3 regions of the Bacterioplanoides pacificum genome follow, and region 1 is predicted to be linked to each of the others. Evidence: predicted binding sites of a transcription regulator. Region 1 holds the regulator's gene; each other region holds the start of a gene.
What was found. The regulator FNR, encoded in region 1, switches genes on or off when oxygen is low (the NO sensors DNR and NnrR bind a similar motif). The targets are predictions, from matches to a motif close to TTGATNTANATCAA.

Region 1 (10,515 bases):
CCGGAAACCACAGCAGAAAGCCTGGGTAACCTGCGTCCGGCATTCGATCCTAAGAGCGGTACCGTAACAGCTGGTACTTCTTCTCAGATCACCGACGGTGCGTCTGCCATGCTGCTGATGAGCTACGAAAAAGCTCAGGAACTGGGTCTGAAGCCACGTGCCCGTATTCTGGGTATGGCGGTTGCCGGTGTTGATGCTGCGATCATGGGTTACGGTCCGGTTCCTGCGACCAAAAAAGCACTGAAACGTGCTGGCCTGGACGTAACTGACATCGATTACTGGGAACTGAACGAAGCGTTTGCTGCTCAGTCTCTGCCATGTGTTAAAGATCTGAAGCTGACGGACATCGCTGAAGACCGTATTAACATCCACGGCGGTGCTATCGCTCTGGGTCACCCGCTGGGTTGTTCCGGTGCGCGTATCTCTACTACTCTGATCAACGTATTAGAGCAGAAAGATGCGAAATACGGCGTATCGACCATGTGTATTGGTTTAGGCCAGGGTATCGCGACCGTTTGGGAAAGAATGTAACGAACTACTGCGCTCAGCTGGCCTTTGTTAAAGACCATCTCGCAATGTGACCGCCAGGGATGGTGGAAATGCAGATTTTGCAGGAGCAAAAATCAGCCTCATGTAGAACTTCTACACTCCGCTTGCTCAATGGCCTTGGCCTCGGTCAGCTGTCGCTCGTTACGTTCGTATCCGCGAAGTGATACAGATAAAAAAACCGGCTTAATTGCCGGTTTTTTTATGTCCTTCATCCCGTCTGAAACGCACAGCGGTTGAGTCACTGAGTGGTTTGTGCTGACATGGCCGCATGACCATTCTGATCGCCTTATCATCCGCTGTGTGCTGGTCGGTATTTGACCTCAAACGTAAACAGCTGGTTGAACATATCCCCTCGTTGCAGTTGAGCTGGTTCCTGGCGCTGGCGGTACTGCCACTGTATCTGCTGTTAAACGCTCTGAGCTGGCCGGCCTGGCCACAATCATCCTACTGGTACCCGGCACTGGGCAGTTTGTTGGTGTCGACGCTGGCGGCGGTGTGTTTTATTGAAGCATTACGTGTCGGGCAGATTGCCAGGCTGGTGCCGTTGCTGGCGTTAACACCAGTGATTGCGGCTCTGTTTGGCTTTTTCTGGTTACAGCAGTCGCTGGCGCCGCGTGAATGGTTAGCAGGAGCGGCGGTGGTCGTACTGTTGTTTCTGCTGAATGGTGGTGGGCAGGACTTTCAGCCCGGCCCGGGCGCCACACTGATGTTGCTGGTGGCGCTGGGATGGGGCAGTGGCACGGTGTTCGATAAGCTGGCGCTGCAATCGGCATCGCCGTTATTACACGCGTTATTACAAACCAGTGGCATGGTGTTGCTGCTGGGTGTGCTGATTGTTCTGCGACGTCTGCCATTGGCACTCAAAGCGCTGCGCCAGCAGCGTGCTGCTCTGTTGCTGGCGGCGTTATTTTTCTGTGCGGCGGTGTCTCTGCAACTGCTGGCATTACGTGAACTGCACCCCGGGATCATCGAAGCGCTGAAGCGCGGTCTGGGAATTGTGGGTGCCTTGTTATGGGGGTGGCTGTTTTTTGCTGAACGAATCGGTCGTCAGCAAATGGTTCTGGCCGCTCTCCTGGTTGTCGCCATTGTGGTACTGGTTTGGCCTTAGGATTGGTTAAACGGCATGTACCGGCAGGTAAATGGCTAAAGCGCAAAAGCCGACCAATAACAGACCAGCCAGGCCACTGATGTAATGTTCCGTTGTCATAGTGAGTCTCCTTTGTGAAGTCAGCGCAGATGACTGTATGACATATCCAAATCATTGTAAATGATAATTGATCTCATATGTGAAATTAATGCTTCTGTCGTTCCGGATCGGTTTCTTCGATCAGCTGGCGTAAAAAAGCAGGCAGGTGCGGGCTGAGCTGATTTAACCGTGTGGACGTGTGCTTAAAGCGTCGGCGTAACACAATCAGCCAGCGCCGGACGGCGGGGACTACACTGACCAGAATCGACAGCCCAATCAGAATGCTCAGCAGGCCAAATGGGATAGGCAATGGTGTGATCAGAATGCCGAGCAGCAACAGCAGTATACCCACAGTCAGTTTTGCACTACGCTTGATCATTCTTTGAAATTCACCGGCAAAATGCAGCATCCTGGCACGCCGTTATTGCGATTAAGTGACGCTGCCGGCCTGTTATTATTATCAGAAGACACATGACTGACCCTGTTAAAAAACCATTGCCTAAGCGTAGCCTGCTGATCACCCCGGAAGGGGAGCAACAGCTGCAACAGGAACATGACTATTTATGGCGTGAAGAACGTCCGCGTGTAACACAGCAGGTTTCTGATGCAGCCAAGCTGGGTGACCGCTCGGAAAATGCCGAATACATTTACGGTAAAAAGCGATTACGCCAGATTGATAGCCGGTTGCGCTTTTTGCGTAAACGGCTGGAAGCTCTGACCGTGATTGACCGTAAGCCTGCCAATCTGGAAAAGGTGTATTTTGGCGCCTGGATTGAACTGGAAGACGATGATGAACAGTTATACCGTTATCGTATCGTCGGTGAGGATGAAATTGACCTGAAGCGTGGCTATATCAGCGTGGATGCTCCGCTGGCACGTGGCCTGATGGGTAAAACACTGGACGAAGAGGTTGAGGTACGCCTGCCAAAAGGGCTTGAAAGTTATTACATCGTTGCCGTTCATTATGATAAGCCTGACTGGGACAGCGGTCAGCCGGCAGGGCATCGTTGGGCAGATAATCACTGAGCGGCTTTAATGCTAACCAACCGTACGAAATATTAATCAGCTGCTAGTCTTACCTTCAGGAGGACGGTATGACAAAACAGCCGATGGTTTTTCTTTCGTGGTTACGGGCACTGCTGCTGTGCAGTACTGGCCTGGCTGGCTGGCCGCTTATGGCGGCTGAACAGCCAGCGGTCAGTCATGAAGCGTTGCTGGAACAGGTGTATAAAATGCCCGCCTGGGTCGACCAGGTGACCCGTGTATGTCCCTGGCAGTCGAATGAGGGACAGGGCTATGTACGGGTCGTGCGGACGGAACAGGGTGGCCGTCACCAGCTGTTTTTTCAGTGGATTCGTAAAGGCATGGCGGGCACACCAACGCAGGCGATTTCTACCGTGCAGGTTGAGGAACTGGCAGGTGAACTGGCCGTAAAAGTCGAATTGCCCAGAGCACAGTTACACGAGCAACATTGCCAGTTAAAAGCCCGGGCAGAAAACCTCACCAGTGAACGACGCTACATGTTGACCTTTTATTTAATCCGGCCAGGAGAATATAAGTTATCACTGGCCGGGTTATACAGTGTTGGCCCGGAATAATGCGTCGTTAGTCGACGTGTACCACATCCAGCAGGGTCTGGCGTATGCCCAGATGACTGCCTTGTTGTTTTTGCTCCAGATTGACAAAATCAAACAACGCTCCGTCGGCCAGTTGTGACGGTGCAACATTGCTGATCGCGGCAAAAATGTTTTCGCTGCGGCCAGGTTGTTCTTTATCCCAGGCGGCCAGCATCTGTTTAATGTTCTGGCGCTGCAGATTTTCCTGTGAACCACATAAATTACACGGAATAATCGGAAATTCTTTGGCTGTGGCAAAGGCTTCGATGTCTTTTTCTTTGCAATACGCCAGTGGCCGGATTAATACGTGTTTCTGGTCATCGCTCAGCAGCTTAGGCGGCATCGCTTTTAATTTACCGCCATGAAACATATTGAGGAACAGGGTTTCGATGATGTCGTCGCGGTGGTGGCCGAGGGCAATTTTGTTGGCACCAATTTTTTCGGCAAACCCATACAGGGTGCCACGCCGCAGGCGGGAGCATAAACCACAGGTGGTTTTACCTTCCGGGATGACCTCTTTTACCACGCTGTAGGTGTCTTTTTCGACGATGTGATACGGCACTCCCAGCTGTTCCAGATAGGCAGGCAGGATATGTTCAGGGAAACCGGGCTGTTTCTGGTCCATATTCACGGCGACCAGCTCAAACTTAACCGGAGCGCTTTTTTGCAGACTCATCAGGATGTCGAGCATGGTATAGGAGTCTTTACCACCCGACAGGCAGACCATGATTTTATCGCCATCCTGAATCATGTTGTAATCTTCGATGGCTTTGCCGACGTTACGGCGCAGGCGTTTCTGTAACTTATTAAAGTTGGTTTTCTGCTTGCGTTCCTGATCGCTGACAACCGGGCTGGCCGGTTCGTTGGCTTGGCGTGGGTCAAAAGTGGCAACGTCTTGCATGGCCGGAAACTGCTCCTGAAGGAAATGCGGGCCCGCAGGCCGGAGTTAAGCAGGGCTTTATAACAAAAAGCCAGGGTTCAGGGAACCTTCGCAAGCCGCCGGATTACATCTGGCGGGCATTGTCAGGCGACCCGGTTAACGCCTTCCACCAACAGCTGGTAGTTATTAATAAAGTGTTCGCAGCTGGCGCCCCTGCGCGGGTGATAAAAACGCTTCCATAACCGCGCCAGCAGTTCCCGGGTGCAGATTCCCATAGCGTTATACCTCGTAACGGTACCGAATGCCGTTCATCAGCCGGCTGAGTTCAGTCCCTGTATTGTTACCTTAGAATAGCCTGATTGGACTTGCGTAGTTTTTATTCAAAAAACAGCGCCAGAAAAACCAGTCGTCAAAAATATAACGCAGGTGCTGTGCCAGATAATGGAGAAAGAGGGGAAGAATGCCTTGATTAAACTGACATTTCCCTGAACAGGGAAATGTCAGTGGTACAGCTGTGGTTATTTGCTGTCGCTGTGACCACAGTCGTCGTCAGAAACCAGCCCGGCCAGCTGATTGAGGGTATCGATATCCTGCAGAATAATTTCTTTGCCCTGGGTTTCGATCAGGCCGTTTTTCTGGAAGCGGGTAAACACCCTGCTGATGGTTTCGACCGCCAGACCAAGATGATTACTGATATCGACCCGTGACATTGGCAGACGGAAGTGGGTCGCTGAAAAGCCACGGCGGGCATAACGGGTGGAAATATCCATCAGGAACGACGCCACCCGTTCTTCGGCATTCTTTTTACTCAGCAGCAACATCATGTTCTGGTCATGACGGATTTCTGTCCCCATAGTGCGCATCAGCTGTTTACGCAGGTCGGGCAGCTCATCGGCCAGTTCATCCAGCTGGGTCAGCGGAATTTCACACACGGTCGTGGTTTCCAGTGCTTTCGCTGACAGCGGATAAAAGTCATTGTTGTAACCCGCCAGGCCGACCAGTTCACTGGCCAGGTGGAATCCGGTGATCTGTTCTTCGCCGTTTGATGCCAGGGTGTAGGTTTTTAACGCACCGGTACGCACCGCAAATACTGACTGAAAGGGTTCGCCCTGCTGAAATAATAACTGACCTTTCTGGATCGGCCGGCCACGACGAATAATGTCGTCCAGGCGTTCCATGTCGTTATCGTTCAGCGACAGAGGCAAACACAGTGCATTCAGGGAGCAGGTCTGACAATGCGGCTGAGTGCCACGCAGTGGCGAAGGAGCGGTAGATGATTTCATACTAATATCCGGTGTGAGTACCCGGTGCGTTAACGCCAGGTCATTCGAAAACTGGCTCTATACTCCTAGTGACTGATGGATCTGTCAAGGACTGGTAACCACACCGAAGTAACTGTCCATAAGCCGTAGCCAATCAACAGCAGACCGGCCAGTTGCCGGGTGAGCTGATGGTTGAGCCAACGGCTCAGGGTGGCGGCGGCCAAACCTCCGGCCAGTAACGCGGGCAGAGTGCCGAGGCCAAAGGTCGCCATGGTTAAGGCGCCCAATAACGGGTCACCATTAGCGGCAACCCAGCTCAGGGTGCTGTAAATCAGACCACAGGGTAACCATCCCCATAACATACCGAGTCCAAAGCGTGCCGTCAGAGACGACTGCTGCAACAAACGTCCGGTCTGCGGTTGTAAAAAACGCCACAGATATTGCCCCAGCCGTTCGATACGGGTCAGCCAGCTGGCCCAGCGGGCGACGTAAAGTCCCATCAGTATCAGCATCACCCCCGCCAGTGAGCGTAATAGCAGCATCAGGCTGTCATGCAGTTGTTGCAGCCATAAGCCGGCAGCACCGACCAGTAAACCGGCAACGGCATAGGAGCTGATACGGCCACCATTAAACGCCAGCAGTGATGCCAGGCGGCGCTCTGGTAAGCTGCTGTTGCCGGTAGCGGCGGCGATGCCACCGCACATCACCAGGCAATGGCTGGCACCAAACAGACCAATCAGCAGGGCGGTCAGCAGTGATAACGGTTCATTCATAGTCGCAGGGGCGCTTAACAGCGTGGTTGTGTGTCATCGGTCGCCTGATCCGGCGCTTGTGGTTTTTCCGGTTCGTCATCGTCAAACAGGATCTTATGGGCCGGGGATTCCATATCATCGAACTGGCCACTGCGGACCGCCCAGAAAAAAATACCGATGGCGATGGCCAGTAACAGCAACGACAACGGAACCAGAACGTAAATAATATCCATGGATCAGGTCTCTTTAGCCAGGCGTCCGATACGGTTCAGGCGCAGGGCGTTAGTAACGACAATCAGCGAGCTGAGCGACATACCAATGGCGGCGGCCCAGGGAGGAACCAGACCGGCAGCTGCGATGGGCAAAGCGACCAGATTATACAGTAATGCCCAACCGATGTTCTGACGAATAATGCGACGCGTTGCCGCAGCACCGTCGATGGCGGCCAGCAGCACTTCCAGCCGGCCATTGGTGAGGACGGTATCGGCATTGGTTTTGGCCAGATCGGTGGCTTCATTCACCGCCAGGGAGACATCCGCTCCGGCCAGCACCGGCACATCGTTAATGCCGTCACCGGCCATCAGAATCCTTTCGCCTTGTTGTTGCCAGCTGACCACCTGTTGTAACTTCTGCTCCGGGCTGACCCCACAGGACAGTTCATCAATGCCCAGCTGTTGCGCAATACGTTGCCCGGAATGGCTTGGATCACCGGTCAGCAGTGCGGTTTTAATGCCGCGTTGCTGCAGTCCGGATACCAGCTTGGTGGCGGCTTTGCGTAATGAGTCATTCACCTGAATCCAGCCCAGCGGAGCGTGTTCGCTGGCCAGTAACAGCCACTGGCCACCATCGTCGCCGGGCGGTTGCAGGGGGGCTGGCCAGGCAAAGCCAGGATGACCGAGCTTCAGTAACTGACCGTCAATCCGGCCCTGAATGCCCTGGGCCGGAATTTGTTCAATATCGCTGGCGGCTTTTGCGCTAATGTGCTGAAACGCCTTGGCAATCGGATGACTGGCGTGTTGCTCCAGTCCGGCGGCCAGTTGCAGCAGGTGACTTTCGTCGTCACCCTGCAGCGGAATCACCTGTGACAGCGTCAGCCGGCCGAGCGTCAGGGTACCGGTTTTATCAAATACCACGCGGTCGATCTGTGGCAGGGTTTCCAGTACGTGACCTTTACTGATCAATAACCCGGCTTCACGCAACGAGGCGGTGGCGGCGGTCAGAGCGGTTGGCGTTGCCAGTGATAAGGCGCAGGGGCAGGTGACCACCAGGACGGACAAGGCAATAAAGAAGGCGTGCTCATCACCCTGCCAGGCCCAGAATGAAAATACGCTGGCGGAAATGATCAGCACAGCGGCAACGAAGTGGCTGGCGATTTTATCGGCCAGCAGCGCGGCTTTCGGTTTTTCCTGCTGCGCCCGGTCCATTAGTCTCATAATGGTCGAAAGTTGCGCTTCGGCACCGGTGGCGGTAACCCGCATCAGCATCGGGCTCTCAACATTAAAGGTACCGCCAATCAGGGTGTCGCCGGTTTGTTTGTCGACCGGCATATATTCGCCGGTGAGGGCGGCTTCATCGACCGAACTTTTGCCTGCGGTGACAATGCCGTCGGCGGGTATGGCGTGACCCGGGCGCAACCGCAGAATATCGCCGACGCAGATTTCTTCACTGCTGATGACCTGATCGTCGCCACCGTCGATAACCTTTACGGCCACATTCGGCAGCAGTGTCAGCAGATTATTACCGGCTTTACCCATGCGGTGGCGGGCGCGCATCTCCAGATAACGACCCAGCAACAGGAAGAAGGTAAACATACAGACGGAGTCGAAATACACTTCCGGGCCGCGGTTAAAGGTACTCCAGATGCTGGCGCCAAAGGCCAGCCAGATGGCCAGCGATACCGGCACATCCATCGTCAGATGGCGGGTTTTCAGATCACGGACAGCGGCGATAAAAAAGGGCCTGGCACTGAACAGCACCACTGGCAGAGTCAGAATCAGGGCGGCAAAGCGCATAAACACTTCGTACTGGGCGGCCATGCCAACGTACAACGGCACGGACAACATCATCACCTGCATCATACCGATGCCGGCAACGGCCAGGCGGCGAATGGCCTGTTTGCTTTCGCGGCTGCGCTGGGCTTCCTGTTCGGTGGCGGAGAAGGGGCTGGCGCGGTAGCCGAGACGGTAAATGGCTTCAATCAGGCTGGATACCGCGATATCGGCGTAATGCCAGCGCACCACCAGGCGGTGGTTGGACATATTTAATACGGCATTGTCGACCCCGGGCAGCTGATTGATTCTGTGCTCGATCAGCCAGGCACAGGCGGCACAGCTGATGCCGTCGATGATCAGGGTGGCTTCGGCCAGTTCGCCATCGCGGGCAACAAAGCTGCGTTGCAGGGCGTCGGAGTCGTATAACTTCAGGGTGTCGCGGGCGGTCAGGTCCTGGTCGTCACCGTCGGCCGGACTCAGTTCCGGCAGTTGAGTACGGTGTTTGTAATAATCCTTTAAACCGCTGGCGACGATGGTTTCGGCCACGGCTTTGCAGCCCGGACAACACATGGGACGAACCTGACCGTCGATTTCGGTGGCCCAGCGTTCGCCCTCACGGGTGGTTTCACCGCAGTGAAAACAGGATTGTTGTGTGCTCATTTGGCGTTCAGTGTTATCTCTCGGCCGGCTTCAATCAGCGGATAGGCGCGAATTCGCCAGCCTTGCTCCGGGCTGTCGAGCCAGATACGGCGGCGGCTGGGTAATTCGATGTCGTTGACGCCAGCGTAGCTGCCATCGAGCATACGCTGTAACAGTAAGGTAGCGTCCTGATCTTCCAGAGTTGGGTGAATCAGCTGCATGGTTAACGTGTTGGGGTATTCGTCGAGGTAGCCATCCAGCTCCAGGCGTACTTCGTCGGCGGTAAATATTGCGCTGGCGTTGATTTGTAAGCGCGCGGCTTTTTCATCGTGGGCTTTGTTTTCGGTAAAACTGACGCCGTCTTTATAATAACTGTCGCTGACCAGAGAATCCTTGGTTTGCAGCGCGGTATATAACATCACGCCGCCCCAGATCACAGCCAGCAGTGGAATACCGGCAATAATCAGCATCAGAGGCTCCTGATACCAGCGGGTCAGTGGTTCTTGATTCTCAGGTTTCATAATTTACTCAGTATTCGGATGGTCAGCGCCAGGCGCCGTTTGCGAGCTGTAAAAAAACCGCCCAAGTTTAACCACTCAGGCGGTTTGTCACTAGCGCTCTTGCGTTTTTTTACTGACGCGGAGCAATAAAGGTACTTTCTTTGCGGGCAAATTCCTCACCGCTGGCCTTGTGGGTAATAACAAAGGTGATGGCGGTTTTACTGCTACGCAACGGGGTTGTGGCCGGATCAACTTCGAGTGTCAGGGTCACCTCCTCGATATCGTTAACATCCAGTGTGTACTCAGTGGCTGCGTTCAGCTGTGCGCCGTCCAGCCCCTCGACACTGAGCAGGTACGTCTCAGGCGATTGAGACATATTCATCAGCTTCAGCATGTAGGCATTTTTGACGGTGTCATTGGCTGTTTCTGTGTACAGCGTATTGCGTGGGCGCTCAACATCCAGCTCGAACGGTGTGCGGGTGATCATGGTGTAGGCCAGGCCACCAATCATGGCAAGTAGCATTGCCGCATAACCAATCAGCCGTGGACGGAAGAAATGTGTCTTTTGGCCTTCCAGTTCATTTTCTGTGGTGTAGCGGATCAGGCCTTTAGGTTTGTCCAGTTTTTCCATGATGGAATCACAGGCGTCGATGCACAACGCGCAGCCAATACACTGATATTGCAGACCATCACGGATATCGATACCGGTCGGACACACCTGCACACATAACGAACAGTCGACACAGTCCCCCAGTTGCTTCTGCGCTTCGGCATCTTTTTCTTTTTTCGAGCGTTTGCCGCGTGGTTCGCCGCGGTTAAAGTCGTAAGACACCGCCAGAGTGTCGGCATCGTACATGACGGACTGGAAACGGGCGTAGGGGCACATATAAATACACACCTGTTCGCGCATCCAGCCGGCGTTGATGTAAGTGGCGGCGGTAAAAAAGGCAATCCAGAATACCCCCCAGCCGTTGACGTCAAACGCCAGCATGTCCGGGATCAGCTCGCGGATCGGGGTGAAGTAGCCAACAAAGGTCACACCGGTCCAGAGCGCAACCACCAGCCAGGCGATGTGTTTAATGGCTTTTTTCCGTACCTTAGTGGCCGACATCGGCTCTTTATCGAGTTTAATACGCTGAT
Region 2 (10,515 bases), on a different contig from region 1:
CACCAAAATCACGCATCCAGTCATGATCCTGGTAAAACTGCTGCCGGCCGGTAATGGTGCGCCACGGAATCAGTTCATGCACATTGGTATAACCGGCGTTATAGGAAACGTGTTCGTCTTCCAGACCGGACCAGGTCGGAGAAGAAATAATTTTACGCGGCTGCGCCACGATATCGCGCCAGCGGATTTTTTCTTCCTCCTTCGGTTTCGCCAGATGGGTATGATCCAGGCCGGTAATTTCTCCTAATGCCTGCCAGGCTTTAACAGCGACATGGCCGTTGGTTTCCGGTGCCAGACTAAGGATCATTTCACAGGCATCAATCGCGCTGTCCAGTTTGGCTAAACCTTTATTGGCGCCCTCTTCGGTATGGGTATAATTCAGCTGACGTAACAGCCCCACCTCTTCTTTTGTATCCCAGCTGATGCCTTTACCACCGTTTCCGATGTTTTCCAGCAGCGGGCCGATTGAAGTAAAGCGGGCATAGGTGTTGGGGTAATCGCGCTCCACCACATTCAGATGCGGCATGGTTTTACCCGGCACGGGTTCGCACTCCCCTTTCCACCAGGCTTTCACCCCATAAGGCTGGGCCAGTTCGGCCGGAGTGTCGTGATGCATCGGTGTGGTTACCAGATCGGTTTCCTGACCCAGATGGCCTTCACACACGCGGGAAAATTCTTTGGCAATGCCTTTAAAAATTTCCCAGTCGGAACGCGCTTCCCAAACCGGGTCGATGGCGGCACTGAGTGGATGAATAAACGGATGCATATCCGAGGTATTCATATCGTCTTTTTCGTACCAGGTCGCGGTTGGCAATACGATATCGGAATACAAACAAGTGGTAGACATGCGGAAGTCCAGCGTGACCCACAGATCAACCTTACCTTCGGCTCCTTCATCCTGCCATTCAACATCCTGTGGTTTCTGGCCACCAAAATCACCCAGATCTTTTCCTAACAAACCATGCTTGGTGCCGAGGAAATGTTTCAGCATATATTCATGGCCTTTACCGGAGGAACCGAGCAAATTTGAACGCCAGACAAACATATTGCGCGGGAAATTTTTTGGATTATCCGGTTGTTCACAGGCAAATTTCAGCTCGCCGCTTTTCAGCTGAGCAACGACATAATCCTGTACCGTCATACCCGCCTGTTCTGCGGCTTTATGCAGATGCAAAGGGTTGGTGCCTAACTGAGGTGCAGACGGTAACCAGCCCATACGTTCAGCGCGGCTGTTAAAGTCAATAATGCTGCCATTCCACTTTTCTTTTGGCGCCAGCGGTGAGATTACCTCCTGCATATTCAGTTTTTCATAACGCCACTGACTGGAATGGTTATAGAAAAACGAGGTACCGTTCATATGCCGCGGCGGGCGTTGCCAGTCGAGTCCGAAAGCTAACGGCGTCCAGCCGGTTTGTGGGCGTAATTTTTCCTGGCCAACATAATGCGCCCAGCCGCCGCCGGTCTGACCGATGCAGCCACACATCATCAGCATATTGATCAGGCCACGGTAATTCATATCCATGTGATACCAGTGGTTCAGCGCCGCTCCGACAATCACCATGGAACGGCCACGGGTTTTTTCGGCATTTTCAGCGAACTCGCGGGCGATACGAATCACATCCTGACGGGCAACACCGGTAATCGCTTCCTGCCAGGCCGGTGTATAAGGGACGTTATCGTCAAAGCCAGAAGCACGATTATTATCACCAATACCATTATCGACGCCGTAATGGGCCAGCATCAGATCGAATACGGTGGCGACCTGTGCCTGACTGCCATCCGCCAGTTCAATGGTTTTCACCGGCACTTTACGTAACTGAATATTACCGTGTTCGGTATGCTGGAAATAATCGTACTCATGAGGTGCGTCACCAAAATACGGGAATGCCACTTCAGCGAATTCTGCACTCTGATCCTTCAGCGACAGCGCCAGATTGATATCACCATTGCGGTCTTTTGCTTCCAGATTCCATTTGCCTTTTTCACCCCAGCGATAACCAATAGCACCGTTCGGGCTGGTCAGTTTGCCATCCTGGTTAACGGCGATGGTTTTCCAGTCCGGGTTATTGTCTTCCCCAAGATTATCCAGCAGGTCGGCCGCGCGCAGGAAACGACCACCAGTCAAGTGGCCATTACTTTGTTCCAGCATAACCAACATTGGCATATCGGTATAACGGCGGCTGTATTCATCAAAATAAGCACTTTGTTTATTGACATAAAATTCCTGCAGAATCACATGGCCAAACGCCATCGCCAGTGCCGCATCGGTTCCCTGACGGGGCGCCAGCCAGGTATCGCCGAATTTTGATGCTTCGGAATAATCGGAGGTAATCACACAGGTTTTGGTACCTTTGTAACGTACCTCGGTCAGGAAGTGGGCATCCGGTGTACGGGTCTGAGGAACGTTAGACCCCCAGACGATAATGTAATTGGAGTTATACCAGTCGGCCGATTCCGGCACATCGGTTTGCTCACCCCAGATCTGTGGGGACGCCGGTGGTAAATCACAATACCAGTCATAAAAACTCAGACAGTTACCACCGATCAGCGACAGATAACGCGCACCCGCAGCATACGACACCATCGACATAGCCGGGATTGGTGAAAAACCGGTGACCCGGTCCGGGCCATATTGTTTGGTGGTATACACGTTGGAAGCGGCAATCAGCTCATTCACTTCATCCCAGCTGGCGCGGACAAAACCACCCAGTCCACGGCGTTCTTTATAGCTGCGTGCTTTGTCAGGATCTGTGACGATGGATTCCCAGGCTTTCACCGGATCACTGTGTTGTGCTCTGGCTTCACGCCACAGTTTCATCAACTGGCCGCGAACTTTGGGGTATTTAAGCCGGTTAGCGCTGTAGATATACCAGGAATAACTGGCGCCGCGCGGACAGCCACGAGGTTCGTGATTAGGCAAATCGGGACGGGTACGGGGGTAGTCGGTTTGTTGGGTTTCCCAGGTTACCAGTCCGTCTTTGACATAAATTTTCCAGCTACAGGAGCCAGTACAGTTTACCCCGTGCGTAGAGCGGACAACTTTATCGTGCTGCCAGCGCTGACGGTAACCTTTTTCCCAACTTCTGTCTTCGTCCGTTGTGGCACCGTGGCCATTGGAAAAAGTTTCTTTCCGGGTTCTGAAAAACCTGAGCTTTTCCAGTAGATGACTCATAGCTAACTCCTGAAGCGTCCCTAAAGACCAACTAAAATATACGCCTACATACTGTAATATTTAGGCAAGCGGGAATAGCTCGGGAAAAGCTGACAAAAGCCGACAACAGGCCTCGGATTACCCCTTATTGGGTAGCCCTGAAAATCAACAAACCTTTGATTTTATTGGACTTTTAAAGATTCCATAAAAAATTACTGCGACAGATCAAGGGCATAAATTCAAGGGGGGTAGCTATAATTAATCGCCATTATCAATAATCATTATCAGATAATCAGACATTTACCCGTATCGCTGAAGAAATCCAGTGGGTAATATAAAGCTTCATTTTTCTGCATCGTTTTCAGCCATGAAACAAACCTCCGTCATCACCCGCATTAATCTCGCCATGAGTGTCATTATATTAATGGCAATATCAACAATAATGGTGTCCTACTGGTTATCCAATCAGACAGATAACGATGCTTACGCTATTAACAGTGCCGGATCGCTGCGTATGCACAGTTACCGTTTATTACTGCCGGGGGGAAACGAATCAGATAGCCAGGCCGTTATTAACGCTATTTTTACTAATAATATTATGAAAAACGTGGTAAGAAATTCCGGTGCAACCCCGCTGTTTGATGAATTACGTGAGCGTGGCAAAAACCTGAGTTCATTACTCGGAAATACGGCGCTGAGCAATGGTGAAAAAACGGTCATTATCAATAATTTTGTCGATGACCTTAATAAACTGGTGCTGATTATCCAGCAGAATACCGAACAGAAAATAAAGAAACTCCGTACTTTTCAGATTATTGCGTTTTTTATCACCGTTATTTTATCCGCCATTGTTATTTACTGGATACACCTGCAATTGACCGTGCCGCTGGTCAGCCTGACCAAAACCGCACGCCAGATCAGTATGGGAGATTTTTCCTGCCAGCTGCCAACAGCCAGTGGTAGCGACGAACTCAGCGTTTTGTCGCGCTCGTTTGAACATATGTGTAAAGCCATCGCTTATATGTACGAATCACTGGAAAAACAGGTAGAAGAAAAAACCGAGGAACTGAGAAACAGCAATAAAACCCTGAGTTTTCTTTATAAGCTTGCCCGGCGCACCAGCACCCATGATATTAAAAGAGACGATTTTAATGCCATCCTCAATGATCTTTCACTGATCACCGGCATCAGCGACATCGAACTGTGCCTGCTGACGGAAAGCGGTGATATTCCTTACCTGCAGATTAATGGCAATAAAGAACTGGATGATGACTGCAAAGCCAGAAACTGCCGGGATTGCCTGAATCCGGATATGCAACAAGCGGCAGCGATTAATTTTCCGATTTCACGGGAGAACCGTGAATACGGGGTGTTAAGTATTCATCAGCAGCCGGGGACTCTGCTGGACTGGCAAAAAGATTTATTCACTTCGGTCGCCAATCTGTTTGCGATTGCCATGAGCCTGCAGGGCGAGGAGGAAAATATTCGCCGTATCACCCTGATGAAGGAGCGCAACGTCATTGCCCGGGAGCTGCACGACTCACTGGCACAGGCGTTATCTTACCTGAAAATTCAGGTAACGCGCCTGAACCGGGCCATGGGAAAATCAGATTTTGAGATAATGATGGATGTATCCGGCGAGCTGAAACAGGGGCTGGACTCCGCCTACCGGCAATTACGTGAATTATTAACCACCTTCCGCTTAAAAGTAGACAGTAAAGGATTGCTGGAAGCGCTGCAGAAAACCGTCGACCAGTTTCATGAACAGTCTGATATGGACATATCACTGAACTACGATATTTTTAATATTCCGCTGTCGCCGCAGGAAGAAATTCACCTGTTACAAATCATTCGTGAAGCCAGCCAGAACGCCGTACATCATTCTCACGGCGAAAATATTCATATCAATCTGTATCGTGACACACAACACCAGGTGATACTGGAAATTGAAGATGATGGCATCGGCATCGGTAACGACCCTGAAAAGCGTAACCATTACGGCATGGCCATTATTCAGGAACGGGCACATCAGCTGGCCGGTAACGTGGAAATAAAAAAACGCGACAGTGGTGGCACCGGTGTGTATTTCCGCTTTACACCGGAAGCGATGAGAAAACCCGCAGCGCAATACTGAAGCCTGGTTTTGATACTGACAGGTGTGATCTTGGCAGTTGTGATGCTGGCGTCACAAAATCCAGTACAACGCCTCCAGCGCCACCGCTACCTGTATGCGGTTTTCGGCCAGCGGTCGCGGCAACATAGCTTCGGCCCTGGCCAGCCGGCGTAACAGCGTATTACGATGGGTATGCAGCCGTTTTGCCGCCTCACTGGCGTTGCAGCCACATTCAAGAAATACATGTAACGACTGACGTACCACTGCCGGTGCCTGCGCCAAATCTCCCAGCACATGGCCGGAATAATGCTGAATGGATTTTGCGTCTTTGGCTAAAAACGCCATCAGCCGCACACGATCATAACTCACCAGCTGAACATGAGATTTCAGCCGCCCTAATACCCGCTGCGCCGCCTGGGCATCCAGATGCGAGCGGCGAAAACCATCCATACCACAGCCACCTTCACCATAACTGAGGCGGATATGGGCTTTATTTTTTGGGTAAGCGGATTAAATGGTTGATCTTACCTTTGCATGAGAGTGAGACAGACCGGCATCTCATCGGATTATCTGGTTGATGCTTCACCTACTGCTGGTGCATGTTTCCTTCGCTAATTCCAGCAAGAACCCCACACGCCTCTACTTCCCGGTCATCGTTGCAACTCGCTCTCAGTGAAACGAGTTGTTTCTCAAGCGCTTGCAGAGCGGTTATCTGCGACCGCACATGAGAGATGTGATCATCGAGCAAGGCGTTGACGGCGGTACAAGGCTGATGAGGGTCGTCCTGATAGCTCTGTAGTTCGTGAATCTCAGCCAGTGACAGGCCCAGGATTCTGCAGCGACGGATGAAGGCCAGCCCCTCACCATGCTTCTCGGTATAGACACGGTAACCGTTGTCCTGCCGATCAGGCGGCGGCAACAAGCCCTGCTGTTCATAGAAGCGGATCGTCTGTGTTTCGACCCCTACCAACTGCGCCAACTGACCAATGCGCATCAGCCTCCTCCCCAACGGATTCTTTACTCTATTGACCTTATAGTAGCTTTATAGTTTTAAATGGTACCACAACATTGTTCAAGTGGAGTCGTATCATGAGCAAATCCTGTGGTGGCGCCTGTGGCGGTGATGCAATGTCCGCAGCGGATACCGATATACAGGCCTCCTCCGAGGCGCCAGGGGAATGGGTCAGTGTTTATGCCGTGCCGAAGATGGACTGTCCATCAGAAGAACGAATGATTCGCCTAGCCCTGAACGGCTTTGAGGAGATTCGGGCGCTGTCCTTCGACTTGTCGAACCGCCGGCTGAAGGTCGTGCATGACGGCGAGGTCGAGCCCGTCACCTCGAAACTGAAGACCTTGGGGCTAGGCGCCTCGCTTCAGGAAACCGTCGCTGCAAATCCGGAGACCATCAAGGCCGCCGAGTTTTCGGCAGCTTCTGCTAAGCAAGAATCCGGGACCCTGCGCTGGTTGCTCGGCATCAATGCACTTCTGTTCCTGGTGGAAATGACTGCCGGTCTGATCGCCCAGTCAACTGGCCTCATTGCAGAGTCCCTGGACAATTTTGCCGATGCGGCGGTGTACGGGCTTGCCCTTTATGCGGTTGGACATAGCGTGAAAATGCAGGTACGTGCCGCGCATCTTGCTGGTGTACTGCAACTGATCTTGGCTGTGGGCGTGCTCGTAGAGGTGGTGAGACGCTTTGTATTCGGTAGTGAGCCTGAATCGCTGGTGATGATGGCTATCGCATTCGTCGCATTGATTGCCAATACCAGTTGTCTGCTGCTCATATCCAAACATCGGGAAGGCGGGGCGCACATGAAGGCAAGCTGGATATTCTCGGCCAACGACGTGGTGATCAACCTGGGGGTCATCACCGCCGGCGCCCTGGTCGTGTGGACCGGTTCCAATTATCCGGATCTAATTATCGGCACCATCGCGGGGCTCGTCGTGCTTAACGGTGCCAGGCGCATTCTGGCGCTCAAGGGTTAAATAATGCTCATTATCGGCAAAAAGCTCTCGCCGTACGCCCTGTTGTCCATATCGGGCCTGCTGGCAACGTCTGATCAAGCTGTAAAGTGGCTGGTGCAGCAATCAATGGCCTATGGCGAGTCTGTTTCGGTGACCCCGTTCTTTAACTGGGTGCACCTAAGGAACACCGGTGCCGCATTCAGTCTTTTTGCGAATGGTGGAGGCTGGCAGCGCTACTTTTTTATCGGGATCGCGGTGGCGGTCTCAATTTTTCTGATCAAGCTGATCCTTGAAAATCGTCATAAAGGAGAAGCCATCGCTTACAGTCTTATCCTCGGTGGCGCCATGGGCAACCTGATTGACCGGGTCTTTCGTGGCTATGTTGTGGATTCCTTTGATTTCTATTGGCGAGACTGGCATTGGCCGGCCTTCAACCTGGCTGATATTGCAATTGTCCTCGGTGCCTTACTTTTCGTTTCCGGCAGCTTTTTGGGTAAAAAAACAAACACCAATGCCGAGTCGGATGGATCTGACTGAAACCTTCGCCTATACAACACCATGACCGAACTTCCCGACAACATCCTTCACCTGCCGCAATACCAAGTACTGGGCTGCAAAACCACCGACGACGACATGCACTTCCAAGTGGACGCGCCCGATCCCATTGCCTGCGAAGAATGCGGAGTGCAGGGTGAGTTCGTACGGTTCGGCAAGCGTGACGTTCCCTATCGTGATCTGCCCATCCACGGCAAGCGGGTCACTCTCTGGGTGGTCCGCCGCCGATACACCTGCCGGGCCTGCAAGACAACATTCAGGCCCCAGCTACCGGAGATGGTGGACGGATTCCGTATGACACTGCGGCTGCATGAGTACGTGGAGAAGGAATCCTTCAACCACCCCTACACCTTTGTGGCGGCACAGACCGGCCTGGACGAGAAGACGGTGCGCGACATCTTCAACGCCCGCGCCGAGTTCCTGGGGCGCTGGCACCGCTTCGAGACGCCCCGCATCCTGGGCATTGACGAGCTATACCTGAACAAGCGCTACCGCTGCATTCTGACCAACATTGAGGAGCGAACCCTGCTCGACCTGCTGGCCACCCGCCGCCAGGACGTGGTGACCAACTACCTGATGAAGCTGAAAGACCGGCAGAAGGTCGAGATCGTCAGCATGGACATGTGGAACCCCTACCGGGCAGCGGTCAAGGCTGTGCTGCCCCAGGCCCGTATCGTGGTCGATAAGTTCCATGTGGTGCGCATGGCCAACGATGCCCTAGAGAGAGTGCGCAAGGGCCTCAGAAAGGAGCTGAAACCGTCCCAGAGCCGGACCGGAAAATCCTGCTGAAACGCGCTCACGAAGTCTCAGACCGGGAGCGCCTCATCATGGAGACCTGGACAGGCGCGTTCCCGCAACTGCTGGCCGCCTACGAGCACAAGGAGCGCTTCTACGGCATCTGGGACGCCACCACACGGCTCCAGGCAGAAGCCGCCCTGGACGAGTGGATAGCCACCATCCCGAAGGGCCAAAAGGAAGTCTGGAGCGATCTGGTCAGGGCAGTGGGAAACTGGCGCGAAGAGACCATGACCTACTTCGAGACGGACATGCCCGTCACCAACGCTTACACGGAGTCCATCAACCAACTGGCCAAGGACAAGAACCGTGAAGGGCGCGGTTACTCCTTCGAGGTGATGCGGGCACGAATGCTCTACACCACGAAGCACAAGAAGAAGGCACCGACTGCGAAGGTCTCTCCTTTCTACAAGAAAACCATCGGTTACGGACTGCCGGACTTCGCAGAGGAACTCAACTACGGAGTCGATCTATCAACCATCTGAGGGTGGTATCAGATTGATGGGGTGAAGGTGCCCCATCAACCATTAAATCCGTATACCCTATTTTTTAGCACTTTTTCGTTTAGCGGGTATTCTGCTGCCGTCCAGACCCAGATTAGCGCCGGACTGACAATAATTTTTAACGCCCGGCTTTGCTGGCAGGCTTTCTGAAACGCACTGGCCAGTTGTTCCAGATCTGCAATTTCCGTATCAATTTCTTCACTCCAGATGATCGCACTGTGATGGGGCTGGCTAAACGGATAATTCAGCAGCCGTTCGGCGTCCTGTAAAGCGACAGCATCACCGGCCACGATGCGCGAGATAAGCTCACGCTGCTGTTCCGCTAAGCCCGCTTTGCGGCTTTCTTCATCCTGTTTTATACGCTGCATCGCCAGCTGCAGGCTGTCGTCGATAAAGGCACTGATCGACAATGAGGAAATTTCCAGCAACTGCTGTAATTCAGCCGGTTCCCGGGTCAGCTGAAAAACAATTTTCATCCAGTATTGCCAGGCGATGTCCTGCACTGAGCGGGCATTGTTCAACAACACCTGGGGCGCCTGATCGGGGAAAATTTCATTCAGGCTGAGTACCGCTTCCTCCACCAGAAACGCACTCACCGGCTGGTCCGGGTGCTCAATCACCGCGTTTAACCAATGAATGGTGGCGGCACGGATGGCCCGTCGTTGTTTCACTGACAGCAGTGGGTCAAGGTACTGATTATCTGCTCCGACGGCTCTGAAATTGCCCCCTTCCAGCTGATCCAGCACTTCCGGACTGGTCGCCAGCTGCAGTGCCAGTTCAGCACCACAGCGCAGCAGTTCAACGATTCTGGGGGTGATCCCGGGCCAGCGCTGGCGGGTACTGACGGCAAGTTTCATATTGTCTCCGCGGCCATAAAAAGTGCAAATTGCACCAAATATATCCCCTTTAGTGTTGTTTTGTACATTGATGACCCACTGATCCGTTCATAAGATGATCAGTCTCAGCCTCGTAAGCCTGTTACAGGCCCCAGGCAAACCACAATAACAACAACCCGGACGGTAGCCGTTTGTCATCGCCACCAGGCCGGCACAGGGAAACACCATGACCAGACACCCACAACCGGCCATTGAGGCCCGCAAAGATATCGACTTTGGACTGGATTCTGATTTTCCGAAGTACTGGAACGCGGACGATCCGTTTAAAACCCGCATTATGGATGCGCTGCAGCTCAGCTTTCCGGATGGTGAGCGCTATTTTATTTCCAGTGTGCGTGCCTTCCGGGATCGTATCAGCGACAGCCAGCTGCAGCACGATGTAAAAGAGTTCACCCAGCAGGAAGCGCAACACGGCATTGCGCATACCCGTTTTAATCAGCTGCTGGCTGCCCAGGGTATGCCGATGGAAAAAATTCTGAACGAGCTTAAAGACTACATTAAACGCGACCAGGCACGTTATTCGGATGAATTTAATCT
Region 3 (10,515 bases), on a different contig from region 1:
GTTTTTTTTGCCTACTGCAGCGTATCTGTGGCAGGAATAGCTGTTGATATCAGGGTGCAGCCTGCTGCGCTTTGGGGTTCAGTGCGTGTTGCAATACATGATAAACCCAGTGTTGTTCCATGGTGCCACCAAACAAATGAGCCCAGGGGCCACTGGCGTATAACGCCACGTCTTCACCACCGTGTGTTTCACTGTCCAGCGGCACCAGCGCCTGCTGGCGATAGTCGGGGCTCTGTGTGGCTTCAGGGTTAACCGAAGGGCGGCGGTTATGTTGTTGCCAGTCGACGGCCCCCGGGCCGTTGCGGTAACTCATGGTGGTGTAATAGCCGCCGTCATCCAGCCGGTAAGGCTGACGTTCTGGCCGGCCCTGATCATCATTGCTGATGACCACGCCGGTAATTGGGTTACCGCGCGTCGGGTAACCCGCCAGGGTCAGGGTATGACTGTGATCGGCGGTGACCACCAGTAATGTGTTGTCTCGATCTGTATGTTTGAGCAGCCAGGCCACGGTCTGATCCAGTTCCGCGGTTTCCTGTAATGCTTTTTGTCCTTGTCCCTGATGATGCGCATGGTCGATGCGTGCCGCTTCGATCATCAGGACATAGCCCTGATCGTTATGTTGTAAGCGCTGCAGTGCCGCCCGGGTCATATCCAGCAGGCCTGGTGTGCTGGCATCGCGTTCAGCGACGTAAGGCAAGTGAGAGGCGGCAAATAATCCCAGCCAGTGGCCCTGACTGAGGTCGGCCTGCAGTAACTGTTGCCGACTGGTGGCGACATGATGATCAGCCTGTTGTTGCCAGGCCGTCATCAGGTTACGGCCATCGCGGCGCTGGCCATCGCTCATGCTTGCGGGCAGAAAGTGGCGCCGGCCGCCGCCAAAAATAACCTCCAGCCGCTGTTGCTGCTGTTGGTAGTCGATCAGCTGGGCGGCGATATCCTGGCAGCCCGACTGTCTGGCGCTGTCGTTTAACTGATCGTCACTTTCCCAGTTTCGTTCGGCGCTGTGGGCATACAGGGCGGCAGGGGTAGCGTGGGTTATGCGGGCGGTGGTGACGATACCGCTGGCTTTACCCTGTTGTTCGGCTACGTCAAACAGGGTTTGCAGTTCGTTACCTGCCTGGCTGGCGCAGTCTGAGCGTATTACCTTGTCAGATACGGCCAGCACTCCGGCACGGGTTTTACTGCCACTGATCAGAGCCGTCATGGTACCGGCGGAATCCGGTGTCTGCTGGTCGCTGTTGTAGGTTTTAATCAGGGCGGAATGGGGCAGGGTTTCAAAACTGAGATTATATTCCTCGCCTAATAAGCCCTGTTGCTGACCGGTAAAAATCCGGGCGGCAGTGTGGGTGGTAATTCCCATACCATCCCCTACCACCAGAATCAGGTTTTTTGCCGGGCCGGTGTTGTCGGTCTGGGCGGCCGCCAGCGCCGCTCGTTGCTGACCTTGTTGATACCATTGCTCCGAGCGGGTGTTGTCTTTAACCGGTAAGGTCGGCTCACAGGCGGATAGCGCAAACAGGCTGAGTAATAACGGCAGGCGTAAAAAGTAAGGCATATCAGTTCTCCTGCTGCAACGCGCGGCGAATACGGTGATAAATTTCATGTTGCTCTAACAGGCCCTGGAACAACCGGGCGCCGGGGCCGCGGGCGTGTAATGCGACGTCGTCGGCACCGTGAGTTTCGGCATAAATATCGGCCAGCGCGGCTTGCTGAAAATTGTCACTGTGTGGCTCGGTCTGGCGGTGTTCCGGTTGATGCCAGAGGATGCGGCCGGGCAGACGCTCTGAATGCCGGGCATTGGCACTGCCACCCGGGCCATTGGCATAACCCAGCGTGGTGTAAGGCGACTGATCGTTAGCCAGCAACAGGCCTTGGTTGGCAGCAAAGCCGAGAATATCATTTCCCCGCTGTGGATAACCGGCCATCGACAGGGTGTGGCTGTGATCGGCAGTGACCAGCAGCAGGGTGTTGTTATCACTGAGCTGATCGGCCAGTTGCACGGCGCGGGCCAGTTCGATGGATTCATCAAGGGCGCGTTTGGCATTACCGGCGTGGTGACCGTGGTCGATCCGGGCACCTTCAACAATCAGCAGGTAACCGCGTTGTGGATGGTGTTGTTTTTGTTGCTGCAGAAAAGCCAGCGCAGCACGGGTCATCTCGGCCAGATCAGGCTGCTGTCCGCTGCGATCGAGATGGTAATCCAGATGGCTGTCGGCAAATAATCCCAGTACCGGGCCTGGCGTGTCAGCACGCAACTGCATCAGCTGCTGGCGGTTTTCCAGATATTGTCCGCCCGGGAACTGTTGTTGCCAGTCGGCAATCAGGTTGCCGCTGTGTCGTTCGCCATCGCGGCTGAAATTGCGTTTGCCACCTCCCAGTGCGATATCCAGCCCGGCCGGATAGGCCTGATGAATCAGTTGCCAGGCGATATCCCGGCAACCATAACGTCTGGCTTCGCGGCTGAGGTCACTGTCGGCCTCCCAGTTGCGTTCCGGCGAGTGGGCATAACTGGCGGCAGGGGTGGCGTGGGTGATACGGGCGGTGGTGACAATACCGGTGGCATAGCCCTGCTGTTGTGCCCATTGCAGCAATGTCGGCTGGTGGTAGGCCGCAGCACCCTGACAGATGCCACGATCCTGCTCCGGACCTATTGCAATGACTCCGGCACGGGTTTTGACCCCGGTGGTGATGGCTGACATGGTGCCGGCTGAATCCGGGGTTTGCTGATTGGTGTTATAGGTTTTGACCAGTGCCGAGTAAGGAAACGTTTCGAAATACAGACGGTGTTCCTCACCGCTGAGTCCCTGGTTTTGCCCCTCCAGAATCCGGGCTGCGGTTAAGGTGGTGATACTCATGCCGTCGCCGAGAAACAGGATCACATTCTGCGCCCGACCGTGTTCTTTTTGTTGTTGGCGTTGTTGCTGACGTTGCTGCAATCGTTGTTGTAGCCATTGCTGGCCCTGCTGGTAATCCGGCTGCGCCGCCAGCGCTGTGGTTGTGGCGGGGGCGGCGTAAAGATGTGTCGTTATTATCAGCGATAAAAGTGTCAGCCTTCTGAATGCCGGGGTCATTTGCAAAGTCCTGTAAACGCGGTTGAGCGTGAGTCTATATCCGCCATCATGCTGACTGCAAAAAATGTTCAGCGTGTTACAATGCGCAGCCTTGTTAAACCCGTATAGCTTGTTGAGTTTCATGTCTTTTTTAAACCGGATTCTGATTGTTACCGCCGCACTGCTGACCTTCAGTGCCCAGGCTTCTGTAATTGTTCCTTCTGCCCCTCAGCTGGATGCCACGGCTTATATTCTGATTGATGCCGACAGCGGCCAGGTACTGGTGGAAAAAAATGCCGACCAGCGTTTGCCTCCGGCCAGCCTGACGAAAATGATGACCAGCTATATTGCGGCGCATGAGCTGGAGCTGGGCAATGTTGAAGAAAATGTGTCGGTGCCGATCAGTGTCAAAGCCTGGCGTAAAAAAGGCTCGCGGATGTTTGTCCGTGAAGGTACTCAGGTGCCGCTGATTGATTTATTACGCGGCATTATTGTGCAGTCGGGTAATGACGCATCGGTGGCAGTGGCGGAATATTTTTCCGGTTCGGAGGAAGCTTACGTCGACTGGATGAACCAGTATGCCGAACGTTTTGGCATGAATAATACCCAGTTTAAAAATGCCACCGGCTGGCCGGCAGATGGCCATTATTCCACGGCCCGTGATATGGCGACTCTGTCGTTACGTATCGTTAAGGACCACCCGAAGTATTATCCGATTTATGCCGAAAAATATTATGAATACAACGGTATCCGCCAGCCAAACCGCAATAAATTATTGTGGCGTGATCCGAGTGTCGATGGTCTGAAAACCGGCCATACCGATGAAGCCGGGTTCTGTCTGGCGGCGTCCGCGATTAAGGACGGCACGCGTTTTATTGCGGTGGTGATGGGCACCCGCAGTGAAGAAGCCCGGGCGCGGGAAACCCAGAAGCTGCTGGCTTACGGCTTCCGCTATTTTGAAACGCATAAGTTATACGCTGCCGATGAAGTGTTGCAGACCAAAAAAGTCTGGCTCGGCGAGCAGGAAGAGGTCAGCCTGGGGCTGTCCGGCGATTTGTATCTGACTCTGCCACGTGGCTCCAAAGGCGAACTGGAGATCGATATGATTTCCAATGAATTTATCGAAGCCCCGATTGAGCAGGGACAGGCCATTGGTACACTGGTAGTACGCATGGCTGGTGAGGTTCAGGCTGAGCGTGCACTGGTGGCTCAGAATGCCGTCGAGGAAGCCGGTTTCTTTGGTCGTCTGATGGGCAAGATCAAACTGTTCTTTGCCAAGCTGTTTGCCTGACCCGGGTGACGGTAACGCGCAATAACATGGCTGCCACGGGCAGCCATTTTTGTTTAAGCTAATGTCATCCTGACTTTTTATAATATCGGCCACTCTTAGCGGCGGGAGTTGCCGCTAAGGTCATATGGCGCTTGAAATCAGGGTGAGTTACAACCATATAGGTCTGATTGTTAATTCCGATGTCAGATCAAGAGAGGCGAAGTGTGAGTCAGCCAGACGCTCCCAAAATTGAGTTTCCCTGTGCCAATTACCCCATCAAGGTGGTGGGCAAAGGTGCTGAAGATTATGATCAGGTGATCTTCGAGATTATCCGGGTCCATGCGCCGGAATGCGATTTCGAACGTATTTCGGTACGTGATAGTAAAAATGGCCGTTTCCGGGCGATAACGCTGTATATCACGGCCACCGGTATACAGCAGTTGCAGAACATTCACACCGACCTCAGTGCTCACGAATACGTACATATGGTGATCTGATGGCGTCAGTAACGCTGCGCAACCTTGGCCTGCAGGATTATGACACTGTGTATCAGCGGATGACGGCGTTTTCTGCTGGCCGCGATGAACAGACACAGGATGAGTTATGGTTTTTACAGCATCCCAAAGTATTTACTCAGGGTCAGGCTGGTAAAGCAGAGCATGTTCTGATGCCGGGTGATATTCCGGTGGTACAGAGCGACCGTGGTGGGCAGGTGACTTATCACGGTCCGGGTCAGCTGGTGGTTTACCTGATGGTCGATATCAAGCGCAGTGCGATGGGGCCACGCCAGCTGGTGTCTGCCATCGAAGAGGCCATTGTTGCGGCGTTGCAACCGTTTGCGATTGATTCGGCCCCGCGAGCGGATGCCCCGGGTGTTTATGTCGCCGGTAAAAAGATTGCCTCGCTGGGGTTACGGATTAAACAAGGCCGCTCGTTCCATGGACTGGCGCTCAACATCGATATGGATCTGGAGCCTTTTTTGCGCATTAATCCGTGTGGTTATGCCGGGATGGAAATGACGCAGGTGGTGAATGAAACCGACATGCCGGTTAGTTTCGATGACGTCGCCCGGGAGTTGCGTCAGCAGCTGGTAACCCGGCTGGGGTATGACAGCAGCGAATGGATCGATGAGAGCGGTTAAGCGGCCGCCTGATGTCAGCTGAAAAAAGCCAGTTCACTGAACTGGCTTTTTTTGTTGGGCATGGCATGTAAACCAGCTGGGTTATACCGACTTCAACGGGATCAGGTTTTCTGGTTCGCCCGGTACGGAAGGTAACTCGATGCCCAGGTTATTTTTTTCGAACACCTGATCGGCACGATAACTGGAGCGCACCATAGGGCCGGAGGCCACTTCCATAAAACCTTTTTCCAGGCCGATATCACGGTAGTGGTTGAATTGCTCCGGTGTGACATAACGATCTACCGGTAAGTGGTTTTTGGTCGGACGCAGATACTGGCCCAGAGTTAGGATATCGACACCTATGGCGCGCAGATCGTCCATGGTCTGATAAATTTCGTCATCCGTTTCACCGATACCGACCATCAGGCTGGTTTTGACCAGTACATCCGGATTGTGGCGTTTGGCGAACGCCAGCACGTCCAGGGTTTGCTGATAACCGGCACGTGGATCGCGCACTACATGGGTTAACCGTTCTACGGTTTCGACATTCTGGGCAAACACGTCCAGTCCGGAGTCCACTACCAGAGCGACGTGTTGCTCCACACCGTTGAAATCCGGCGTTAAAGCTTCGACTTTGACGTCCGGGGTGCGCGTTTTAATGGCGCTGACGCAGGCGGCGTAATGAGCGGCGCCGCCGTCGTCGAGGTCGTCGCGGTCGACTGAGGTTAATACGATGTAGCGCAGCCCCATCAGCTCTACCGATTCGGCGGTATTGGCCGGTTCATCCTGGTCCAGCCAGCCTTTTGGATTGCCGGTATCCACTGCGCAGAAACGGCAGGCGCGGGTACAGACTGATCCCATCACCATAATGGTGGCCGTGCCGTTGGCCCAGCATTCTCCCATGTTCGGGCAGTGTGATTCTTCACAAACGGTACTCAGCTTATGAGCGCGGACATTGCTCTTAACCGCCTCGAAGCGCTGGCCTCCGGGAATCTTGGCACGCAACCAGCTTGGCTTGCGGCCGACCGGAGCGTTTTCAGCATGGCCGGAAGTGGCCTTGATGCCATCTTTGATGGCGTTAAAGCCGTGTTCACTGACAAACTTTTCACCGCTGCGGGTGGGCTGCTGATCCTGATTGTGATCCTGGCGGGATGAAGAAGACTGGTGGCCTGCTGCGGAATCGTGACTCATGAAGTTCCTCTGGCTGAACGGCTGCCCGGAGAGTGGGCCTTACTGGCAAACTATACCATAACCGTCGCCTGGCTGGCCCGGCAATAGGACTTATTGCGGAGGTTGTTGGCCGTTATAAAACAGGTAGTTTTACGCAGCGGTGGCGGCGGCATAAAAAACCCCGGCAAAGCCGGGGTGGGGTGCTGTGGTATGCGCTGGTGCGGGATTCAGGCTTCTTCAGTGGCCTGTTTCAGCATGCCGTATAACTCATCTTTGAGATGCAAGCGGCGCATTTTCAATTCTTCCAGGCGTTCGTCCGAGGCGGCTTCTGCCTGTTCTTCAATCTTGCGGACTTCGCGGTCAACATCATGGTACTCATCGAATAACCGGGCAAAGTGGCGGTTTTTCATTTTCAGTTCGCGGATTTGCTCACCCATTTCCGGGAATTCATGGTGAAGATCGTGGTGTTCAATCATTGTTTTTGCCTCCTGTGAATGACAGTTTCAGATTACGCCGGAAGTGGTTTGTCATATTGATACAGGTCAGGTCGTATTCGCTGTCTCAGCGGCTTTGTTTTTTTGCTTGATACATATCAAGCCTGCTGAATTTTCAACAGTGCCTGAGCGATCCACTGTTTCAGCTGGGCTGCAGGCAGTGCGCCTGCCAGGCGGTCAATTTCTTTGCCCTGATGGAAGACGATCAGGGTGGGAATTGAGCGGATGCCGTACTGGTTGCTGATGTGTTGCGCCTGTTCCGTATTGACCTTGGCAAACCGGGCCTGGTGCTGCAGTTCACCGCAGACTTCTTTAAACAGCGGAGCCATCATCTGGCACGGGCCACACCAGCTGGCCCAGAAATCGACGACCACCGGCAGGTCGTTTTTTTGCAGAAAACGGCTGAAGTCGGCGTCGTTCAGATCGACCGGGTGGGCGTTAAATAAATCGTGTTTACAGCGGCCACACTGGCCTTGTTGATTATGGCGTGTTGCCGGAATGCGGTTGACCGCGGCACACGACGGGCAGGTGTAATGCATAATAGTGTCTCCACAGGTTGATGGTCTTTATATAACTCCGGGGTAATGGTTGTTCAAGGGGGCGGAGCAAAAATTCCTGAGGCCGGCTAAAAAGCCCTGCGGATGCAGGGCTGTGAGGTCAGGCTTCAGCCTGTTTTCTGGCGCGTTTGTCGCGTCGTTTTTCTTTCAACGATTTTTGTGGCTGCTTTTTTTCTTTACCTTTTGCCATTGCTATTATCCTGATCAAATCCGGGCTGGCATGCCTGTTTGTGCCGTAACAAACAGCTTGCTGGCCGAAATGGTGTGCCGGTTTGTGCTGTTTTTACGCACGCGGCAAGCGGTTGACTCCAAGCCGACATCCTCCGTACTGGTTGGTGTGATTCAGCGGTGAATCTGCAATAAACGAAACGGTACGGTTAAGCCACAGCTGCCTGCACAGCCGGCTTCTCCCGGAGATTTTCCCACTAATGCCTGTCCCAGTGGTGACAGCAGTGACACCTTCAGCTGGTCCGGGTCTGCCTGAGATGGGCTGACCAATGTCAGCGTACAGTGTTCGTCGCTGTCGGGCAGGTATATGGTGACCCGGGAATTGACGCCACAAACAGGTTGTTGAGGTGCCTTGTGCGCTTTTTCATATAACGCAAATAATGACAGTGGCCGCCGATAGGCAAAGCCGTCGTGACGTACGAGGTGTTGTGGCAGATCGTTAATAAACGTGTGCCATAGATTCAGAATTCTGGAATTCACCGAAAACTCTCCTTAATAAATAACCTGACAAGATCAGAGCTAAATACCCGCCGGAGAGTTATGTGACTCTCCGGCTCAGATATGGAAGGTGACGGTTCTGGAGGTAAATGCTTTATTCATAAAAATATTATTTCCGACTGATGTGGTCATCATAGCCCGGCCGGAATTAAAAGCAAGGCACAAAAAAACGCTGTTTTTTCAGACTTTTGCTAAAAAACAGCGTTTTATTCAGGGGGCGGATTCAGGGCTGGTATTCAGGGTTTGGGAAAGTGTTGTATGACTTTTTCCTGAAACGGCGCTTTTTTAATTTCACCGATAATACGGGCATCGGCGACTTCTTTGCCGTTGCTGAAAAATAATACTGATGGTGGGCCAAATACCGCGTGGTCCTGCATAAACTGCACGTGTTCCTGATTGTTGTCGGTGACGTCCAGCTGCACCCAGGTGATATGGCTGAACTGACGTTGCACATCAGCCTGAGAAAAAATCTCTTCGTCCATCACTTTGCAGCTGATGCACCAGTCGGCGTACAAGTCGACCATCACCGGGCGTGGGCTGTTGGCAATAATCTGCTGCAATTGCGCCACTGAGGTGGTTTTCTGAAACGCACTGCCGTGGCCGGAGCGGGTGTTTTCAGATGACACTGCCGCCGTTTGTGTTGCTAACGGTTGCAGCGGGTTGCTCTGACCCTGCAGTACGCCAATAAAAGCGATCGCACCGTACAGGAAAAAGACCCAGGCGATGCCTTTAACCAGCCGTTGTCTGGCGCTGGCAGCGGCTTCGAAGGCGCCTAATACCACGCCGTACATTAATGCCAGCAGAGCCCATAATAACAACGAGATCTGGCCTGGCAGAAAACGTGACAATAACCAGATGGCGACCCCCAGTAACAACACTCCAAAAAAGGCTTTTACCTGATCCATCCAGCCACCGGCTTTGGGCAGGAAGGAGGCGCCGCTGGTGCCTAAGACGATCAGAGGTGCGCCCATGCCCAGCCCCAGTGCTAATAAAGCGCTGCCACCGAGCCAGGCATCCCCCGTGGTGCTGAGGTAAACCAGAGCGCCAGCTAATGGCGCTGAGACGCAGGGTGAAACGACCAGAGCCGACAGCACCCCCATGATAAAGACGCTGAACCATTGTCCGCCTTGTTGCTTCTGGTTCAGATTATTCAGCCGGTTGCGTAAGCCGGATGGTAATTGCAGCTCGTACAGGCCAAACATGGCCAGCGCCAGCGCCACAAATAAAACGGCGAATACCACCAGTACCCAGGGGGTTTGCATCCAGGCCTGAATATTAGCGCCGGCGCCTAATAAGCCAACGGTCAGGCCGGCGGCGGCGTACGTCAGTGCCATGCCCAGCACATAAATACTGGATAAGGCAAAACCTTTGGCTGCGGAGGTGTTTTTCTGGCCCAGTACCACCGAGGTCAGAATCGGCACCATGGGTAATACACAGGGAGTAAAGGTCAGGCCCAGGCCGAGCAGGAAGAATAAGCCGATCACAGCCCCCCAGGAGCGGTTGCTGAACCAGTTGTCGTCTGCCGCTGCTGGCCTGGTCTGTGGTTGGGGAGCGCTGTTAGCGGCCGTGTCAGAAGGCTCGGCGGTTAAGCTGGCGGTTACTTCAAACGGCTGATAAGTCAGTGTCAGCCGTTGCGGCGGATAACATAAACCGGCATCGGCACAGCCCTGATGGTTCAATGTGTATTCCCCCGGCTGTAATGCCGTCAGATCAAACACCACATCCAGTTGGTGATAAAACGCGGTGACCAGACCAAAGGCTTCGTCGTGTTTTTCTTTGCCTGGCTGGGAGTAGGACTGGGGATAAAATTTTTCGCCGTTTTGTTTCAGGTACAGGCGGCTTTTATACAGGTAATAACCATCGGCGCTGGCGAAACTGACGTGCAGCTGGTTGTTATCTACCCCGGTAGTCAGTGGGAAGGCCTGTTCTACCGGTAGGAACTGCGGTTCATCGTTGCCAACCAGTTCATCCAGCAGGCTGGCGTGGGCCGTCAGCAGGTTAAAGGTCAGCCATAGCAGCAGCAACAGCGGGCCGCGGCTAATTGCGCGGCTGTGAATCAGGGTAGTCAAAATCAAGCGTCCTCATAGTCAAACCGGGTGACGATCAGGGCTCATCAGGTGTTGCGTTT

Region 2: the regulator FNR is predicted to act here: its motif matches at 3,367-3,380, upstream of ACFOMG_RS14600 (nitrate reductase subunit alpha).
Region 3: the regulator FNR is predicted to act here: its motif matches at 7,143-7,156, upstream of ACFOMG_RS09870 (YdcH family protein).

Annotation. Positions count from the first base shown of each region.
Region 1 covers NZ_JBHRYB010000005.1:374,308-384,822, forward strand. The annotation lists gene fadA (acetyl-CoA C-acyltransferase FadA) at 1-531, shown strand, start outside; gene ACFOMG_RS06340 (SMR family transporter) at 818-1,657, shown strand; gene ACFOMG_RS06345 (PGPGW domain-containing protein) at 1,842-2,114, opposite strand; gene greB (transcription elongation factor GreB) at 2,207-2,761, shown strand; gene ACFOMG_RS06355 (hypothetical protein) at 2,830-3,333, shown strand; gene ttcA (tRNA 2-thiocytidine(32) synthetase TtcA) at 3,341-4,252, opposite strand; gene ACFOMG_RS06365 (hypothetical protein) at 4,375-4,506, opposite strand; gene fnr (fumarate/nitrate reduction transcriptional regulator Fnr) at 4,750-5,514, opposite strand; gene ACFOMG_RS06375 (sulfite exporter TauE/SafE family protein) at 5,580-6,266, opposite strand; gene ccoS (cbb3-type cytochrome oxidase assembly protein CcoS) at 6,281-6,478, opposite strand; gene ACFOMG_RS06385 (heavy metal translocating P-type ATPase) at 6,482-8,896, opposite strand; gene ACFOMG_RS06390 (FixH family protein) at 8,893-9,396, opposite strand; gene ccoG (cytochrome c oxidase accessory protein CcoG) at 9,506-10,515, opposite strand, start outside.
Region 2 covers NZ_JBHRYB010000014.1:115,962-126,476, reverse strand. The annotation lists gene ACFOMG_RS14600 (nitrate reductase subunit alpha) at 1-3,172, opposite strand, end outside; gene ACFOMG_RS14595 (histidine kinase) at 3,519-5,285, shown strand; gene ACFOMG_RS14590 (helix-turn-helix domain-containing protein) at 5,337-5,714, opposite strand; gene cadR (Cd(II)/Pb(II)-responsive transcriptional regulator) at 5,851-6,258, opposite strand; gene ACFOMG_RS14580 (cation transporter) at 6,354-7,250, shown strand; gene lspA (signal peptidase II) at 7,254-7,766, shown strand; partial or broken gene ACFOMG_RS14570 (ISL3 family transposase) at 7,788-9,064, shown strand; gene ACFOMG_RS14565 (hypothetical protein) at 9,100-9,939, opposite strand; gene ACFOMG_RS14560 (metal-dependent hydrolase) at 10,145-10,515, shown strand, end outside.
Region 3 covers NZ_JBHRYB010000007.1:59,183-69,697, forward strand. The annotation lists gene ACFOMG_RS09840 (alkaline phosphatase) at 50-1,555, opposite strand; gene ACFOMG_RS09845 (alkaline phosphatase) at 1,557-3,071, opposite strand; gene ACFOMG_RS09850 (D-alanyl-D-alanine carboxypeptidase family protein) at 3,193-4,341, shown strand; gene ACFOMG_RS09855 (YbeD family protein) at 4,545-4,817, shown strand; gene lipB (lipoyl(octanoyl) transferase LipB) at 4,817-5,461, shown strand; gene lipA (lipoyl synthase) at 5,543-6,631, opposite strand; gene ACFOMG_RS09870 (YdcH family protein) at 6,838-7,086, opposite strand; gene trxC (thioredoxin TrxC) at 7,203-7,643, opposite strand; gene ACFOMG_RS09880 (GreA/GreB family elongation factor) at 8,004-8,369, opposite strand; gene ACFOMG_RS09885 (hypothetical protein) at 8,458-8,649, shown strand; gene dsbD (protein-disulfide reductase DsbD) at 8,624-10,456, opposite strand; gene ACFOMG_RS09895 (polyprenyl synthetase family protein) at 10,501-10,515, opposite strand, start outside.